2 regions of the Paenibacillus sp. FSL H3-0302 genome follow, and region 1 is predicted to be linked to the other one. Evidence: a T-box and tRNA genes for the amino acid it is inferred to sense, from the RefSeq annotation. Region 1 holds a T-box; the other holds one or more tRNA genes.
The links. A T-box is a leader RNA that pairs with one kind of tRNA and senses whether it is charged. The one in region 1 lies ahead of argS (arginine--tRNA ligase), so its partner is inferred to be a tRNA-Arg.
Positions count from the first base shown of each region.

Region 2: it has a tRNA-Arg gene. The T-box ahead of argS (arginine--tRNA ligase) is inferred to sense a tRNA for this amino acid. The anticodon was not compared.

Region 1 is NZ_CP150284.1:5,603,525-5,612,034, forward strand. Features, by position in the region: gene MHH50_RS25010 (exosporium glycoprotein BclB-related protein) at 1-1,047, opposite strand, end outside; gene MHH50_RS25015 (collagen-like protein) at 1,478-3,991, opposite strand; gene MHH50_RS25020 (hypothetical protein) at 4,029-4,388, opposite strand; T-box leader at 4,638-4,856, shown strand; gene argS (arginine--tRNA ligase) at 4,897-6,762, shown strand; gene MHH50_RS25030 (cellobiose phosphorylase) at 6,824-8,510, opposite strand, start outside.
Region 2 is NZ_CP150284.1:183,793-192,302, forward strand. Features, by position in the region: gene MHH50_RS00900 (DUF4163 domain-containing protein) at 1-146, shown strand, start outside; gene MHH50_RS00905 (GDSL-type esterase/lipase family protein) at 258-896, shown strand; gene clpP (ATP-dependent Clp endopeptidase proteolytic subunit ClpP) at 986-1,582, opposite strand; tRNA gene MHH50_RS00915 (tRNA-Arg) at 1,776-1,850, opposite strand; gene MHH50_RS00920 (sugar-binding domain-containing protein) at 2,119-3,171, shown strand; gene gap (type I glyceraldehyde-3-phosphate dehydrogenase) at 3,285-4,295, shown strand; gene MHH50_RS00930 (phosphoglycerate kinase) at 4,412-5,593, shown strand; gene tpiA (triose-phosphate isomerase) at 5,620-6,372, shown strand; gene gpmI (2,3-bisphosphoglycerate-independent phosphoglycerate mutase) at 6,374-7,918, shown strand; gene eno (phosphopyruvate hydratase) at 7,992-8,510, shown strand, end outside.

The DNA.
Region 1 (8,510 bases):
CGCTCCCGTTACTCCAGCACTTCCTGTCGCTCCCGTTGCTCCAGCAGTTCCCGTTGCTCCCGTTACTCCAGCACTTCCTGTCACTCCCGTTACACCAGCACTTCCTGTCGCTCCCGTTGCTCCAGCACTTCCTGTCGCTCCCGTTACGCCAGCACCTGTTGCTCCCGTTGCTCCAGTACTTCCTGTCGCTCCCGTTGCTCCAGCAGTTCCTGTCGCTCCAGTTACACCAGCACTACCTGTCGCTCCCGTTGCTCCAGCACTTCCTGTCGCTCCCGTTACGCCAGCAGTTCCTGTCGCTCCCGTTGCTCCAGCACTTCCTGTTGCTCCCGTTGCTCCAGCAGTTCCTGTTGCTCCGGTTACGCCAGCACCTGTCGCTCCCGTTGCTCCAGTGCTTCCTGTTGCTCCCGTTGCTCCAGCAGTTCCTGTTGCTCCGGTTACGCCAGCACCTGTCGCTCCCGTTGCTCCAGTGCTTCCTGTTGCTCCCGTTGCTCCGACGCTTCCTGTCGCTCCAGTAGCTCCAGCACCTGTGGCTCCGGTTTCGCCAGTACTTCCTGTCGCCCCCGTTGCCCCTGCACTTCCTGTCGCTCCCGTGGCTCCAGCACCTGTGGCTCCGGTTACGCCAGCACCTGTCGCTCCCGTTGCACCAACGCTTCCTGTAGCTCCAGTAGCTCCAGTAGCACCTGTAATTCCTATATTTTCTCCATATAATTCAGAGTAGACAAGGCGATGAGCAGTCACTAATTGACCTGTGCTACTCTTCCCCCAAACTGAAATTTGAATGGGATCATCAATCGTAATAGGTGTTGTGAATAGAAATTCAAATGAATCAAAGTTTGCATAATAATCCCTATTAACCACTTGATTAGGAGCTAAATTAACCTGTTCACTTACATATAAAGTTCTTGTCCCATTCATATAATAGCCTTCGACTTGAACCGTTGACGGAGTATCATCACTCTGATTGACAATTTTAAGAGTAACAAGCTGAGTAGGTCTTACACCGCCTACCAGATTATTTTCTATAGGACCAGTAGATAGTTGACTCAATTTTCAACACCTCATTTTTTATGAATTTTAAAATACGCTTATTATTTGAATTGCGAAAATCAAATCAACCGAACAAGATTCTCCTCAATAGCTTTGTAAAAAACGTGGTTTTATCTATAATCATTCCTCCTACCTACTCTAAGTTGATAATCTATGAGCCTAGAAAATTAGTTCCTATTTTTTGGCTCTTTATAGTATTATTCTTATTTTGAATTAAGGTGTGGACATCCATTTAAAAACTACTATTACACATATTTGATTTATTAAAATAAGCTAAAAATCTGTAATGGTTTAATAGAATAAGAATCTAATAAGCAACGTTCCAGTCGACTTATAACATATGCCAACAAAACAGAGGGTAACCCGAGAGCCGCACTAACGGCTACCGAATTACCCCTGTTATAAACACTGAACTTGAAGATAAATAAGCTTAAGTTAATTCATGAACAGACCAGACGATACCTGCTGAGTTCGCTCCACCCAAATTCAAAGGAACCGTCAAACCATTTGCCACATAGAACAAGCCAATCACATCACCTGCGGTTAATGCAAATTCTCCAGCTAGCGTCACAGTACCACTTCCCAAAATTGCTCTCAAATCTAATATAAGCGCTACATTCACATCAAGTACTGGGAACAACCCACTTACCAGATTTGTTGCAGTAGGAGAAGTTCTCTGAACTACGAAAGCCGGATTAACTCCAGCACCAAGACTGATAGAAAGTGAGGCAGTTGTGGAATAATTGATAGTCGCTTCAATCGAATATCTACCAGTTGTCGGAATGGTATAATTTCCCCCAACTTCGTCGAAAGACGGGCTATCATAAAAAGGTGTTGTCACAGTCCAGCCAGTTAATTGTGTAGATGTGGAAATTGCCAATGAGGGTTTGAAAGCAGAAAACCCTTCTTGTTGAATATTCGGACCTGTAGCTCCAGTTACTCCGGTAGCTCCGGTAGCTCCGGTTACACCAGCTATTCCAGTCGCTCCTGTTACTCCAGCTACTCCTGTTGCTCCCGTTGCTCCTGCTACTCCAGTCGCTCCGGTCACTCCAGCTTCACCCGTTGCTCCGGTTACACCAGCTACTCCAGTCGCTCCGGTTACTCCTGTTTCACCCGTTGCTCCGGTTACACCAGCTACTCCTGTTGCTCCGGTTGCCCCAGCTACTCCTGTTGCTCCGGTTGCCCCAGCTACTCCCGTTGCTCCAGTCGCTCCAGCTTCACCCGTTGCTCCGGTTGCCCCAGCTACTCCCGTTGCTCCAGTCGCTCCAGCTTCACCCGTTGCTCCGGTTGCTCCAGCTACTCCCGTTGCTCCGGTTGCTCCGGTTGCTCCAGCTACTCCTGTCGCTCCGGTTGCTCCGGTCGCTCCAGTCGCTCCAGTTGCTCCAGTTGCACCAGTCACTCCATCGGCTCCTGTCGCACCAGTTACTCCGTCTGCTCCTGTCGCACCAGTCGCACCAGTCACTCCATCGGCTCCTGTCGCTCCTGTGGCACCCGTTGCTCCATCGGCTCCCGTTGCTCCAGTTGCACCAGTCACTCCATCGGCTCCTGTCGCACCAGTTACTCCGTCTGCTCCTGTAGCTCCAGTCTCTCCTGCTCCGGTCGCTCCAGTTGCTCCGTCTGCTCCCGTTGCTCCCGTTGCACCCGTAGCTCCAGTCTCTCCTGCTCCGGTCGCTCCGGTAGCACCCGTTGCTCCATCCGCTCCAGTTGCTCCCGTTGCACCTGTAGCTCCATCGGCTCCTGTCGCCCCAGTCTCTCCTGCTCCGGTCGCTCCGGTAGCACCCGTTGCTCCGTCAGCTCCCGTTGCACCAGTCGCCCCAGTTGCTCCATCGACTCCAGTCGCTCCAGTTGCTCCGTCTGCTCCGGTCGCCCCGGTTGCTCCGTCTGCTCCCGTTGCACCCGTTGCTCCATCCGCTCCCGTTGCACCAGTCACTCCATCTGCACCTGTTGCACCTGTCTCTCCTGCTCCGGTCGCTCCAGTTGCTCCGTCTGCTCCCGTTGCACCAGTCGCCCCAGTTACTCCGTCTGCTCCTGTAGCTCCAGTCTCTCCTGCTCCAGTCGCTCCCGTTGCTCCGTCTGCTCCCGTTGCTCCTGTAGCTCCATCTGCTCCTGTTGCCCCAGTCTCTCCTGCTCCGGTCGCTCCCGTTGCTCCTGTTGCTCCATCCGCTCCCGTTGCACCAGTCGCGCCAGTTGCTCCATCGGCTCCTGTTGCCCCAGTCTCTCCTGCTCCGGTCGCTCCTGTTGCACCCGTTGCTCCGTCAGCTCCCGTTGCACCAGTCGCACCATCTGCCCCTGTTGCACCTGTCGCCCCAGTCTCTCCTGCTCCGGTAGCACCCGTTACTCCATCCGCTCCGGTTGCACCAGTTGCACCTGTAGCTCCATCGGCACCTGTTGCCCCAGTCTCTCCTGCTCCAGTCGCTCCAGTTGCTCCATCCGCTCCCGTCGCCCCGGTTGCACCAGTTACTCCATCTGCACCTGTCGCCCCAGTCTCTCCTGCGCCGGTCGCTCCCGTTGCTCCGTCTGCTCCCGTTGCTCCTGTTGCTCCATCCGCTCCCGTTGCACCAGTCGCCCCGGTCGCGCCAGTTATCCCTTGCGTTACACCAAGCAATTCTGCATGTACAAGTCGATGGGCAGTCACAATCTGGCCAACGCTATTTTTTCCCCATACTGAGATTTGAATCGGATCATCTACCAGACTTGTAGTTGTAAAAATAAATTCAAACGCATCAAAATCGGCATAATAATCACGTGTTATAACTTCATTAGGTGCTACATTTATCAGCTCGCTGACATATAAAGTTCTTGTCCCATCCATATAGTATCCTTGAACAAGAGCCATTGATGAATCAATGTCACTTCGGTTATCAATTTTGACAGTAACATGCTGAGTAGGTCTTACACCCCCTACCATACTATTGTCTATCGGTCCGGTAGATAAATAACTCAATTTCTCATCACTCCTTTAACGTTAACTGTAATAATTATTAAATTAATACTGCCTGCTTCTCCCACGCAACTATGCGATGAGGATCTACCAATGCCCCTGAGTTCTGTTTACCCCAGACTGAAATCCCAACCTCTGCTTCAACCGCTTCTACTGTTGTAAACACAAATTCAAATGCGTCCAAGTCGGCAAAATAGTTCTTAGTTAAAACTTGATTAGGTGCTAGATTTACTGTTTCATTCACATACATCGTTCTTGATCCGTTAAGAAGGAAACCTTGAATAACTAGATTATAAGGATTAAGAGAATCCCGATTAACTACTTTTACGGTTACCAGTTGCGACGGTCTGACCCCTAGGATCGGGCTGTTATCTATAGGTCCAGTAGAAAAAATAGCCATGTTTTATTCACTCCTCCCTTCCACTACAATTTGAAAGATTAGTGGCTCCGTATAGTAATATTCCTTGGCTTGAGTTAGCGTGTGGACTGTTGTGCAAAGGAACAGCTGGTCCTATAACAAGACAGCCTTCTTTTTCCAAATTTATAATCTACTAAACTGATAAGCTAACAACAAAGAGCAACCAAGATTGTTAAGAAGCTAACCACTATTGCTTTTTATGAAATATTAGGTATACTGGTAAAAATTAATTAAGCATCGATGAGCGGGAGAGTAGTTAACGAGATCTAGTCCTCAGCGAGCCGGGAGAGTGTAAGCCGGTACAGATCCCTTTAATGAAGCGCACCCGTGAGATGGACTTCTGAACCTTAGTAGGAAGTCCCGGCTGAAGGCCGTTATCCCGTAAGGTGGCTGAACAACTTGTTCAGCAACGAGAGTGGTACCGCGAGCGCTAAAGCCCTCGTCTCTTTTGAGACGAGGGCTTTTTTGTATTTTCAAAGGAGGGTATACCATGTTAAATCAAATCATCAAAGACGGAATCGAGCACAGTGTACAACGTGTATTCAATACCTTAGGAGCTGACTATCCAGAGGACATTGCCATTCTGATCGAACAGCCAGCTAATCTAGAGCATGGTGATTATTCATGCAATATCGCTATGCAGCTAGCCAAAACTCTACGTAAATCCCCAATGGTCATAGCAGAATTAGTGAAAGCAGAGCTTCAATTCCAAGGGCGCCTCGCCGGTCTTTTACAAAAAGTTGAAGTCGCTGCTCCCGGATTTATCAATTTGTATATGAATTGGCAAAGCTGGGCTGAACATTCCTTTGAACTGCCTGCCAGCACTGGGGAAAAAGTCATCATCGAGCACACTTCTATCAACCCCAACAAAGCCGCTCACGTAGGTCATCTAAGAAACGCCTGTATCGGCGATACTCTAGTCAGAATTATGAAAAGAACTGGGTATAACGTAGAGGTCCATAACTACATTGATGATCTCGGCAATCAGCTGGCGGATACAGTTGTTGGATTATTAAATATATCTTTAGAAGGGGAACACCAACGTTTCGGTGATTTTTGCTGGGATCTTTATGCCAAAGTGAACAAAGAATATGCGCTGAACCCTGAGATGACACATAAGCGCACAGATATACTGCACTCCCTTGAACAAGGGGGCGGTAACGAAGCCTGGCTGGGCAACCTTGTAGCTGAACGCATCGTTAGAGAGCATGTAGAGGAAATGAAACATTTTGGAATTTATTATGATTTGCTGGTATGGGAGAGCAGTATTTTAAAAGAGGGATTTTGGGCAGCCGCAGCTGAGCTACTGAAGCAGACAGCCGTTTTTGTACAAGAGACTGAAGGTAAACTCGCAGGCTGCTGGGTGCTGAAGCAAAGAACAGAGGCTAACATTGGAGCGGATTCAGAGGAGCATCAGCTCGATAAGGTGCTGGTGCGTTCGAATGGGATTTTAACGTATACAGCCAAAGATATTGCCTATCATCTCTGGAAATTTGGTCTTTTGACCAAAGATTTCTCCTTTAGCGAATTCTCGTCCGGTTTATGGACAACTGGATTAACTGGAACCCAAGAATCTTATGGGCAGGCGGACAGAGTCATCAATGTGATCGATTACAGACAGGAATATCCACAACAGATGGTTAAGCAAGCCTTAGGGGCACTAGGTTATAACGAGCAAGCAGACAAACTCCATCATGTGAGCTATGGTGTTGTATCTCTTAGTCCCGCTTCGGCGGCCGAGCTGGGTATAGATATTTCAGAAGGCAAATCTTCTTATGCTATGTCCGGACGTCAGGGAATCGGGATTAAGGTAAGCGATTTGGTGGAGCTTATGGAACAGAACATTGAGCACTCACGTTCCGATAAAGACGGCCTCTCCAGCCGATTGATTGCCACTGCTGCGATTCGCTACTATCTGCTGCGGTTTAATTTAGGAACGGAAATCGTGTTTGATTTCAAACAGGCTACCGAAATATCCGGCAATACCGGAGTTTATCTGATGTATACTTTTGCGCGTGCGACAAGCGTTTTGAGTAAAGCTACGATCCCAATCCTTACAGCTGCCGCACAGCTTCAGTTCCCTTCCGAATTGGAAAAAGCAGAGCTTGCCCTGCTAAGACAGCTAAGCCTCTGGCCGGAGATATTACATTCAGCAAGTATAGAGTTAACGCCAAATACGCTCTGCACTTACGCACATACCTTAGCTACACTGTTCAACAACTTCTATTCTGGATGTCCGATTCTAAAAGGAGATCCAGCTACGATCAAATTCCGCCTCTGGCTCACTTCAAGATTCAAGGACATCTTGGGAGATGTGCTCGAAGTGCTTGGGTTACCGACACCGAGCCGAATGTAAAAAACACAAAAAAAGGGCAATTTCCGCGTTTAACGCGGAGATTGCCCTTCTATATATAATGTTACTTATAAATCTCTATCACATTTCCAGCTTCCGTGCTGAGACGATCAAAGTCCGCACGTTTGATGCGAACACCACCACTACGATAGCGGTTAGGTGTACCTTCTGTTTGCACTTCCGTACCATTGATAGTAATTTGACTAATCTCACGACCTGTAAGGTGATAGATAAAGTCTACCTTAGTGCCTGCATATTCAAAGCTAAAGTGCATTCCATCCAGCGATTCCGGCAGAATAGGGTCAACAATTAAGTCTCCACCTTCCGTACGGATCCCCAGTGCATTCGAGATTAACTGGTTCATATAGATCCCAGGACCGCTGGAATAGATTCTCCAGCCACCTTTAACAGCTACGTCACCATTGCGCAGTTTATCGAAATTCTCCTGTGCCTCATAACGGGTGTTAAATTTACCATCCGAGCTACTGAAATAGGAGTTAGCTTGACGTAGTTCAGCGTTTGGCACCACATCGCGGATTCCGATCGGATTAATCGCTGCCAGACCCTTCCAGACCTGATCGGTTTTACCGAGCTTGGCCATAGCCTCTACATAACGGATATGTGCATGCACATACTGAAGTCCAATTTCCCGGCCAAAGTTAGCCGCTTGCTCCGCACGTTTGAAATGAGTGCTGACCCCGCCAACATATTGAGCTGGACGATTCATCAGACGCACACCATCAGGGCAGAATAGTTTATCCTGAATGACATCATAGTGTGCTTCGGCCTGTTCCGGAGTAAGCAGCTCACTGATCATACTGCGCGTCATAGGCAGCAGACGGTACTGAATACCTGTTTCTGTGTCACTTGGGTGCACCATAAGTTTAATTTGCTCAGGGTCTTCCATATACAGGAAGCCAGGAATCACTTCGGATTGAAGCATATGAGTATGGAAATCCTTACGGATCCCTTCCACCATCGCCTTCAGTTCCTCTGCCTCAGCTTGATCAACTGAACGAAGCACCTCTGAGAACTGATTAAGTGTCTGATAGGTAAGTGCCACTGTCCAACTGCTGACCATATACTGCTTCAGCTGTGGATTTGCAGGCTGGAGCGTATCATCCCAGTCTCCATCACCGTAAGAAGACAGATGTGTGTCATGCAGGAAATGATCCTTAATATAAGCAATTTCCTTCCGTGCGTGATCCAGCAACGTCGCCTTTTCTTCTGTAAAGTCAAAGCTGTGCTTACGGGTATACGGTACTGTTGCTCCCAAGATGCTGTAATCCTGAGTTACTGCCAAGTAGTCTCCAAGCACCTTAAGCGGCCATACAATAATATCTCCATGACTTTCTTCTTGTTGTATCTTCGTGTATTTATCAAACATGAACCACTGTGGCCAGTTGCCATCATCTTCATATTGATGACTATACAGCGTCAGCAAAATTTCACGAACCTGTTCGTATTTTTGCGTAGCCATGAAATATTCCACAGGTCCCTGACATACATCCCGGGTTCCCCAAGCAGCGCCACCATATTGCTCTAAACCATGTGGAACCGAATAGTGAACCAGCATGTTATGTGTGTACCACCAAGTCAGAGCGTTAACCTTAAACAGTTCACCTTCTGTTCCGTCCCCAAGCGTCAGGCGGAAGCCATTCATCACACCAGCATAAAACGCGCGATAAGCAGAAATCTCTTCCTCAGCTGAACGATTTCTTGGAGCAAGTGACTTACCATCCAGAAGGCCT
Region 2 (8,510 bases), 1.5 Mb from region 1:
AATATTTCTATCTGAAGGACGACAAGGTTGTTCTGTTCTTCCAATTATATGAGTACACAGCGTATGCTGCAGGCTTCCCTGAGTATACTTTTAGTTTCAAAGAGCTTTTGCCGGATGGCAGTAGCCCGTTTGCTGGCATGAAATAAATGGAAACTCTTCGTCTCCGCTAATGTCGGCACAAGACATCTCCCCCTTACCAGAGTTGTCTCTTGTTCATATGCTAAAGGGAGTAACTAGTTTATGAACGGGGGAGAGCTATGGGCTACCAATATACTGCAATTGGCGATTCCTTGACGACTGGATTTGGTGCTCTGCCAGGTAACGGTTTTGTTCCGGTGTACCGTAGAATGGCAGAAGGGAGACTGCGGACTACTGTAGCCTCTACGAATTTAGGCGTGAACGGAATGACTACTTCAGAGCTGGAGCAGAGGCTGCGCGGAAATTCCATGATGCGTGAAGCCGTTCGAGAAGCCGATATCATCACTGTGTCTATCGGTGGTAATGATTTGATTCACGCGGCCAAATCAGCAGCAAGACAGCAAGGCAACTTATCCGCAGAACTGCGCAGATCGCTTCAGGAATGCAAACAAAATTTCTCTGCAATTATGAATATCCTTATACAATTGAAGGCGAGGACGCGTAGACCTTTTATCATTAGAATTGTGGGATTATATAACCCCTATCCTCAGGTGGTTGGTGCGACAGAGTGGGTCAGGCAGTTTAATCAATACGCAGCACAGTACAGCAGCCGAGTATGTGGATTTGCTTCGATTTACAGTGAGTTCGCAGGAAATGAGAGAGGGCTGTTATCCATTGATCATTTGCATCCGAATGGCCGGGGTTATCGCGTAATTGCCGAGAAGCTGGATGCGCTAGGTTATGGCGGGCTGGCTTAATTGGATTTAGGTCTTCTATAAAATATAAAGAGGCTGTGCTCTAACCATAACGGATAGAGCACAGCCTCTTTATATTTTTACTTTATAGCTTACACACCGCTAGGCAATGTCTTCTCGATTACTTTATCTACGATACCGTATTCAGCCGCGTCTGCAGCAGTCATGAAGTAGTCGCGATCTGTATCCTTCTCAATACGTTCTAGAGGTTGGCCCGTACGTTCTGCTAGAATACGGTTCAGCTTATCGCGCAATTTGAGGATGCGGCGGGCACGGATTTCAATGTCCGTTGCTTGACCTTGAGCACCACCCAGAGGCTGGTGGATCATGATCTCGCTGTTAGGCAGTGCGAAACGTTTGCCTTTGGCGCCAGCGTTTAGCAGGAAAGCTCCCATGGAAGCTGCCATACCCACACAGATGGTGGAAACGTCTGGTTTAATGTACTGCATTGTATCAAAAATAGCCATACCTGCAGTAATGGAACCGCCTGGGCTATTCACGTAAAGGTGAATGTCCTTGTCAGGATCTTCGGCAGCCAAGAACAGCATTTGTGCGATGATAGAATTGGCTACCACGTCATTAACCTCCGTTCCAAGGAAAATGATGCGGTCCTTCAGCAGGCGGGAATAGATGTCATAAGCGCGCTCGCCGCGGTTGCTCTGTTCTACTACCATAGGAATATAACTCACGTGGAAAACCTCCTTGATATTGGTTCTTCAAATGTATTCATTTTTACTCTTGCCGTATTACCCACATGATAAACAAATTCAAACAAAAAGTCAAAGAAAGTCAAACTTATATTCAAAAAAAAGAGCCGACAAGCGGCTCTTTGGTTAAGTAGTAGTATAGGCACTACTAAATTATGTGCAAAAATGAAATTAATGGCGCGCCCGCCAAGAATCGAACTTGGATCTCAGGCTTCGGAGGCCTACGTCATATCCATTGGACCACGGGCGCAACAAAAATGATTATAATACAATTTTTACACAATTGCAATGTAATATTAATACTGGACAAGCGCTCTAGGGACAGGCATCGGGCGCTATATCTTTTTCTGACCTTATTAATGTATAAGAAGACAAGCGCTTGAGAATTCTACTCTCGGAAGACTTGCGCTTCGAGCAATATTTGGTTAGAATATGGGTGGGACTTAAAAAGTTTACCCGGGACGTTTTGAGACCATGAACAAGGGAATAGAGGAAGACGAAGTTGCAGGAGTGAAAGTATGCGTAATTTATTAGATATCCAAAAGCAGCTTCTGCCTGATCTCATGGAAACCCTTAAGAGACGGTACACGATTCTTCATCAGATCATGCTGTCCGATATTATTGGGCGCAGAACGCTAGCCGCTTCGCTAGATATGACTGAGCGGGTACTGCGTGCCGAGACGGATCTTCTGAAATCGCAAGGGCTTATTGAGATCGAGAGTGTTGGCATGCGCATTAGCGCTGCTGGACGTAGACTGCTTGATTTGCTAGAGCCGGTTGTTAAGAGCCTATTTGGTCTGGATGAGCTGGAAGAGAAAATTCGAGCAACGTATGGTCTGGATAAAGTTATTGTAGTACCGGGTGATTGTGAGTCATCGCCGTTCACCAAACGAGAGCTTGGCCGAGCGGGTGCGAAAGCGCTGCTGAGTATACTTCGCGCAGATGATACAGTTGCCGTCACAGGTGGATCGACGCTTGCCGATATGGCTGATCAACTGGCACCGCCGTTGTCCCTTTCCTATAAGAACGCTTGGTTTGTTCCGGCGCGTGGAGGATTAGGAGAGAGTATGGAGATTCAAGCCAACACGATTGCCTCAACCATGGCAAAGCGAGTTGGAGCCAACTACCGGTTGTTGCATGTCCCTGATTTGCTTAGCGGGGATGCATACCAATCGCTGGCACTTGACTCTAATATTGGAGAGATTGTACAAACCATCCGTAGTTCGCGTATTATTGTACATGGGATTGGGGATGCCATTGAAATGACCCGCCGCCGCAAACTGGACGAGGCTACAGTCTCGGAAATCCAGGGTGAAGGGGCAGTGGCCGAATCTTTTGGCTATTATTTCAATGAAGAGGGTCAGGTTGTCCATACCATGCTTACGATGGGTCTACGTCTAGAAGATATTATCCGGACAGAGAAAGTCATCGGTATTGCAGGAGGCAAACCCAAGGCCAAAGCCATTCATGCCATGCTGCGTTTCGGGCAGGAGAATATTCTCGTCACGGACGAGGCTGCTGCAGTAGAAATAGGCAAGGAAATTGACAATCAACTACAGCTATCTTCGTAGTTTTTAGATTGCAGGCAATAACATACTTCTTGCATCATACTTAACATTGTTGTCATGACAGACCTCACCGTCTGTTTTGAATAAATAAAACGAATTCTAGGAGGAACTATTCAATGAGTGTAAAAGTTGGAATTAACGGTTTTGGACGTATTGGACGCCTTGCTTTCCGCCGTATTCAAAATGTAGAAGGTATCGAAGTGGTAGCAATCAACGACTTGACTGACGCTAAGATGCTTGCTCATTTGCTTAAATATGATACAACTCAAGGTAAATTCCAAGGTGATGTTGAAGTGCATGATGGCTTCTTCAAAGTCAATGGTAAAGAAGTTAAGGTTCTTGCTAACCGCAACCCTGAAGAATTGCCATGGGGCGACCTAGGCGTTGATATCGTACTTGAGTGCACAGGTTTCTTCACAACTAAAGAAGCAGCTGAAAAACACTTGAAAGGTGGAGCTAAGAAAGTAGTTATCTCCGCTCCAGCTACTGGCGACATGAAAACTGTCGTTTACAACGTTAACGATGACATTCTTGATGGTACTGAGACTGTTATTTCCGGCGCATCTTGCACAACTAACTGCCTAGCTCCAATGGCAAAAGTACTGAACGACAAGTTCGGTATCGTTGAAGGCTTGATGACTACAATTCATGCTTACACTGGCGACCAAAACACTTTGGATGCTCCACATGCTAAAGGTGACTTCAGACGCGCTCGTGCAGCAGCTGAGAACATCATTCCTAACACTACTGGTGCTGCTAAAGCAATCGGTCTGGTTATTCCAGAACTTAAAGGTAAATTGGATGGTGCAGCTCAACGTGTTCCAGTTGCAACTGGTTCCCTGACTGAACTTGTAACTGTTCTTGATAAGAGCGTTACTGTTGAAGAAATCAACGCAGCAATGAAAGCAGCTTCCGATCCAGACACTTATGGTTACACTGAAGATGAAATCGTATCTTCCGACATCAAAGGTATGACTTTCGGATCCCTGTTCGATGCTACACAAACTAAAGTATTGACTGTTGGCGACAAACAACTGGTTAAAACTGTTGCTTGGTATGACAATGAAATGTCCTACACTGCACAATTGGTTCGTACTTTGGAGAAATTCGCTAAAATCGCTAAGTAATTGACTTGATATAAGCAACATCTATAGAGCGGAAACAGAAATTCCTTGTTTCCGCTCTTTCTAAATGTATTTCTTGTTTCCTGCTAGAAACAATTTTGGGTGTGGAGGAATTAATCATGAACAAAAAAAGCGTCCGTGATGTAGAAGTAAAGGGTAAGCGCGTATTTGTACGCGTGGATTTCAACGTACCTGTAGAAGACGGTAAAATTACTGATGATACTCGTATTCGCGAAACACTTCCAACCATTAAATATTTGATCGAGAACGGTGCAAAGATCATTCTTGCGAGTCATATGGGTCGTCCTAAAGGCGAATTCGTAGATTCCATGCGTTTGACTACTGCTGCTGAACGTCTGTCCGAGCTCCTTGGCAAACCAGTAGCTAAAGCTGACGAAGCAATTGGCGAAGCTGTAAAAGCAAAAATCGCTGAGCTAGGCGAAGGCGACGTACTTGTACTTGAGAATGTTCGCTTCTACCCAGGTGAAGAGAAAAACGATCCTGAACTGGCTAAACAATTCGCTGAATTGGCTGATTTGTTTGTTAATGATGCGTTTGGTGCGGCTCACCGTGCACATGCATCGACAGAAGGTATCGCTCATTTCTTACCAGCTGTATCCGGTCTTTTGATGGAGAAAGAATTGTCCGTTCTTGGTAAAGCTCTTTCTAACCCAGAACGTCCTTTCACTGCGATCATCGGTGGTTCGAAAGTTAAAGACAAGATTGATGTTATTGATAACTTGTTGTCTTTGGCTGATAACGTCCTGATCGGCGGTGGATTGTCTTATACATTCACTAAAGCACAAGGCTTTGAAATCGGTAAATCACTAGTAGACAACGACAAACTTGACGTTGCTCTTGGATTCATCGAAAAAGCAAAAGCACTTGGTAAAAACTTCATGCTTCCTGTTGATGTTGTTGTTGCTGATAAATTTGGTGCTGACGCTAACACTAAGATCGTTGATTACAATGAAATCCCAGAAGGTTGGGAAGGACTTGATATCGGACCTAAGACTCGTGAACTTTATGCCGATATTATCAAGAACTCCAAGCTGGTTGTCTGGAATGGACCTATGGGCGTATTCGAAATCGATAAATTCGCTGAAGGTACACTTGCAGTAGCAAAAGCTTGTGCAACTACTGAAGGTTACACTGTTATTGGTGGCGGAGATTCCGCAGCAGCAGCAGAGAAATTCCACCTGGCTGATCAAATGGATCATATCTCCACTGGTGGCGGTGCATCCCTTGAGTTCATGGAAGGCAAGGCGCTTCCTGGCGTAGAAGCACTGAACGATAAGTAAGACCTAAGAAGGAGGCAACATAAGTCATGAGAACACCTATTATTGCAGGTAACTGGAAAATGTTCAAAACAGTTCCTGAAGCAGAAAGCTTTATTGCTGAAATTAAAGGCAAAGCAGAAGTAGAAGGCGTTGAGACTGTAATCTGCGCTCCATTTACTAACCTGCCTGCACTCGTAGCAGCTGCAAAAGGTACTGACATCAAGATTGGTGCACAAAACCTACACTTTGAAGATAACGGTGCTTACACAGGCGAGATCAGTGGTGTAATGCTAAGTGATCTTGGTGTGGACTATGTTATCATTGGCCACTCTGAGCGTCGTGCTTATTTTGGCGAAACGGATGAAATCGTGAATAAGAAAATGCATGCTGCATTCCGTCACGGAATTACTCCTATCGTATGTGTTGGCGAAAAGCTCGAAGAGCGTGAAGCTGATCAAACTAAAGCAGTATGTAAAGTACAAACTGAAGCTGCATTCCAAGGTCTTAGTGCCGAGCAAGCAGCAAAAGTTGTTATTGCATACGAACCTATCTGGGCTATTGGCACAGGTAAATCTTCCACTTCCCAAGATGCTAACGAAGTTATTGCTTACATCCGCAGTCTTGTAAAAGATCTGTATGATGCAGCAACAGCTGAAGCTGTTCGTATTCAATACGGCGGCAGCGTGAAGCCTGAGAATGTAACTGAGTACATGGGCCAAAGCGACATCGATGGTGCGCTTGTTGGCGGTGCCAGCTTACAACCGGATTCCTTCGTTCAATTGGTTGAGGGGGCGAAGTAAGATGTCAGCTCCAAAACCCGTAGCTTTGATCATCATGGATGGTTTTGGTTTGCGTGGAACGACAGAAGGTAATGCCGTTGCTCAAGCCAACAAACCTAACTATGACCGTTACCTGAAACAATATCCTAACACTACACTCACTGCTTGCGGTGAAGCTGTAGGCCTTCCGGAAGGGCAAATGGGCAACTCCGAAGTAGGGCATTTGAATATTGGTGCAGGCCGGATCGTTTATCAGGATTTGACTCGTATCGATAAATCGATTCGCGAGGGTGAGTTCTTCGATAACGAAACCCTGGTTAGCGCAGTTAGAAATGCTAAGAACACTGGCAAAAAGCTTCACCTTTATGCGCTTGTATCCGACGGAGGGGTACATAGCCATATTAACCACCTGTTTGCTATGCTTGACCTGGCTAAAAAAGAAGATATGCATGAAGTGTATATCCATGCTTTTATGGACGGTCGTGACGTAGCTCCTGATAGTGGGAAGAAGTTTGTCCAAGATCTAGTAGCTAAAATCGAAGAGGTTGGCGTGGGTACAATTGCAACGGTGTCCGGACGTTATTACGCAATGGATCGTGATAAACGTTGGGAACGTGTAGAGAAAGCCTACCGTGCTATGGTTTATGGTGAAGGCCCTAAATACACGGATGCTGTGCAAGCCATCACTTCATCTTATGAAAACTCGGTATTTGATGAATTCGTTGAACCTAGTGTAATTGTAAACAGTGAAGGCAAACCTGTAACGGCAGTAGAGAGCGGCGATTCCGTCGTATTCCTCAACTTCCGTCCTGACCGTGCTATTCAATTGTCACAAGTGTTCACGAATCAAGATTTCCGCGGTTTCGATCGTGGTCCTTTGTTCCCGCAAAACCTGCACTTCGTATGCCTAACTACTTTCAGCGAAACGGTACAAGGTTATGTAGCCTATTCACCGAAGAACCTGGATAACACATTGGGTGAAGTGCTTGTTCAACAAAACAAGAAGCAACTGCGCATCGCGGAAACTGAGAAATATCCGCATGTAACCTTCTTCTTTAGCGGTGGACGTGACGAGGAGCTTCCTGGTGAAACTCGGATCTTAATCAACTCTCCTAAAGTGGCAACCTATGATCTTCAACCTGAGATGAGCGCATACGAAGTGGCTGCAGCCTGCGTAGCGGAAATCGAAGCGGAAAGACAGGATGCTATCATTCTTAACTTTGCCAATCCTGATATGGTTGGACACTCCGGCATGCTGGAACCAACAATCAAGGCTGTAGAAGTGACGGATGAGTGTGTAGGTAAAGTAGTGGATGCGGTTGTTGCCAAAGGTGGCGTTGCCATTATTATCGCTGACCATGGTAATGCAGATATGGTATTTGACGAGAACGGTCGCCCGTTCACAGCTCATACAACCAATCCTGTTCCGTTCATCGTGACTACTGAGAATGTTGTATTGCGTGAATCCGGTATTCTTGCAGACGTAGCACCAACAATCCTAGATTTGATGGGACTTCCGCAACCTGCGGAAATGACCGGACAATCCATGATTGCTAGCCGTAAGTAAGGTAAGGTATAACGCCTTTGATTTTAAGCTATACAAGTAAGACCAAAACAATGTTAAAAGGAGATTAACTTACATGACTATTATTTCTGATGTATATGCTCGCGAAGTCCTTGACTCCCGTGGTAACCCTACTGTAGAGGTTGACGTTTATCTGGAATCCGGTGCTAAAGGCCGCGCTATCGTTCCTTCCGGCGCTTCCACTGGTGCTCACGAAGCTGTAGAACTTCGTGATGGCGACAAATCCCGTTACATGGGTAAAGGCGTTCTGAAAGCTGTTGAGAACGTAAATGAAATCATTGCTCCAGAAGTTATCGGTATGGACGCTCTTGACCAAGTGGGCATCGACAAATTGATGATTACTTTGGACGGAACTCCTAACAAAGGTAAATTGGGCGCTAACGCAATCCTAGCTGTATCCATGGCAGTAGCTCGTGCAGCTGCAGCAGCTTTGGATATTCCTTTGTACGTATACCTGGGCGGATTCAACGCTAAAACTCTACCAGTACCAATGATGAACATCATCAATGGTGGTGAGCATGCGGACAACAACATCGACGTTCAAGAGTTCATGGTTCTTCCTGTAGGAGCTCCA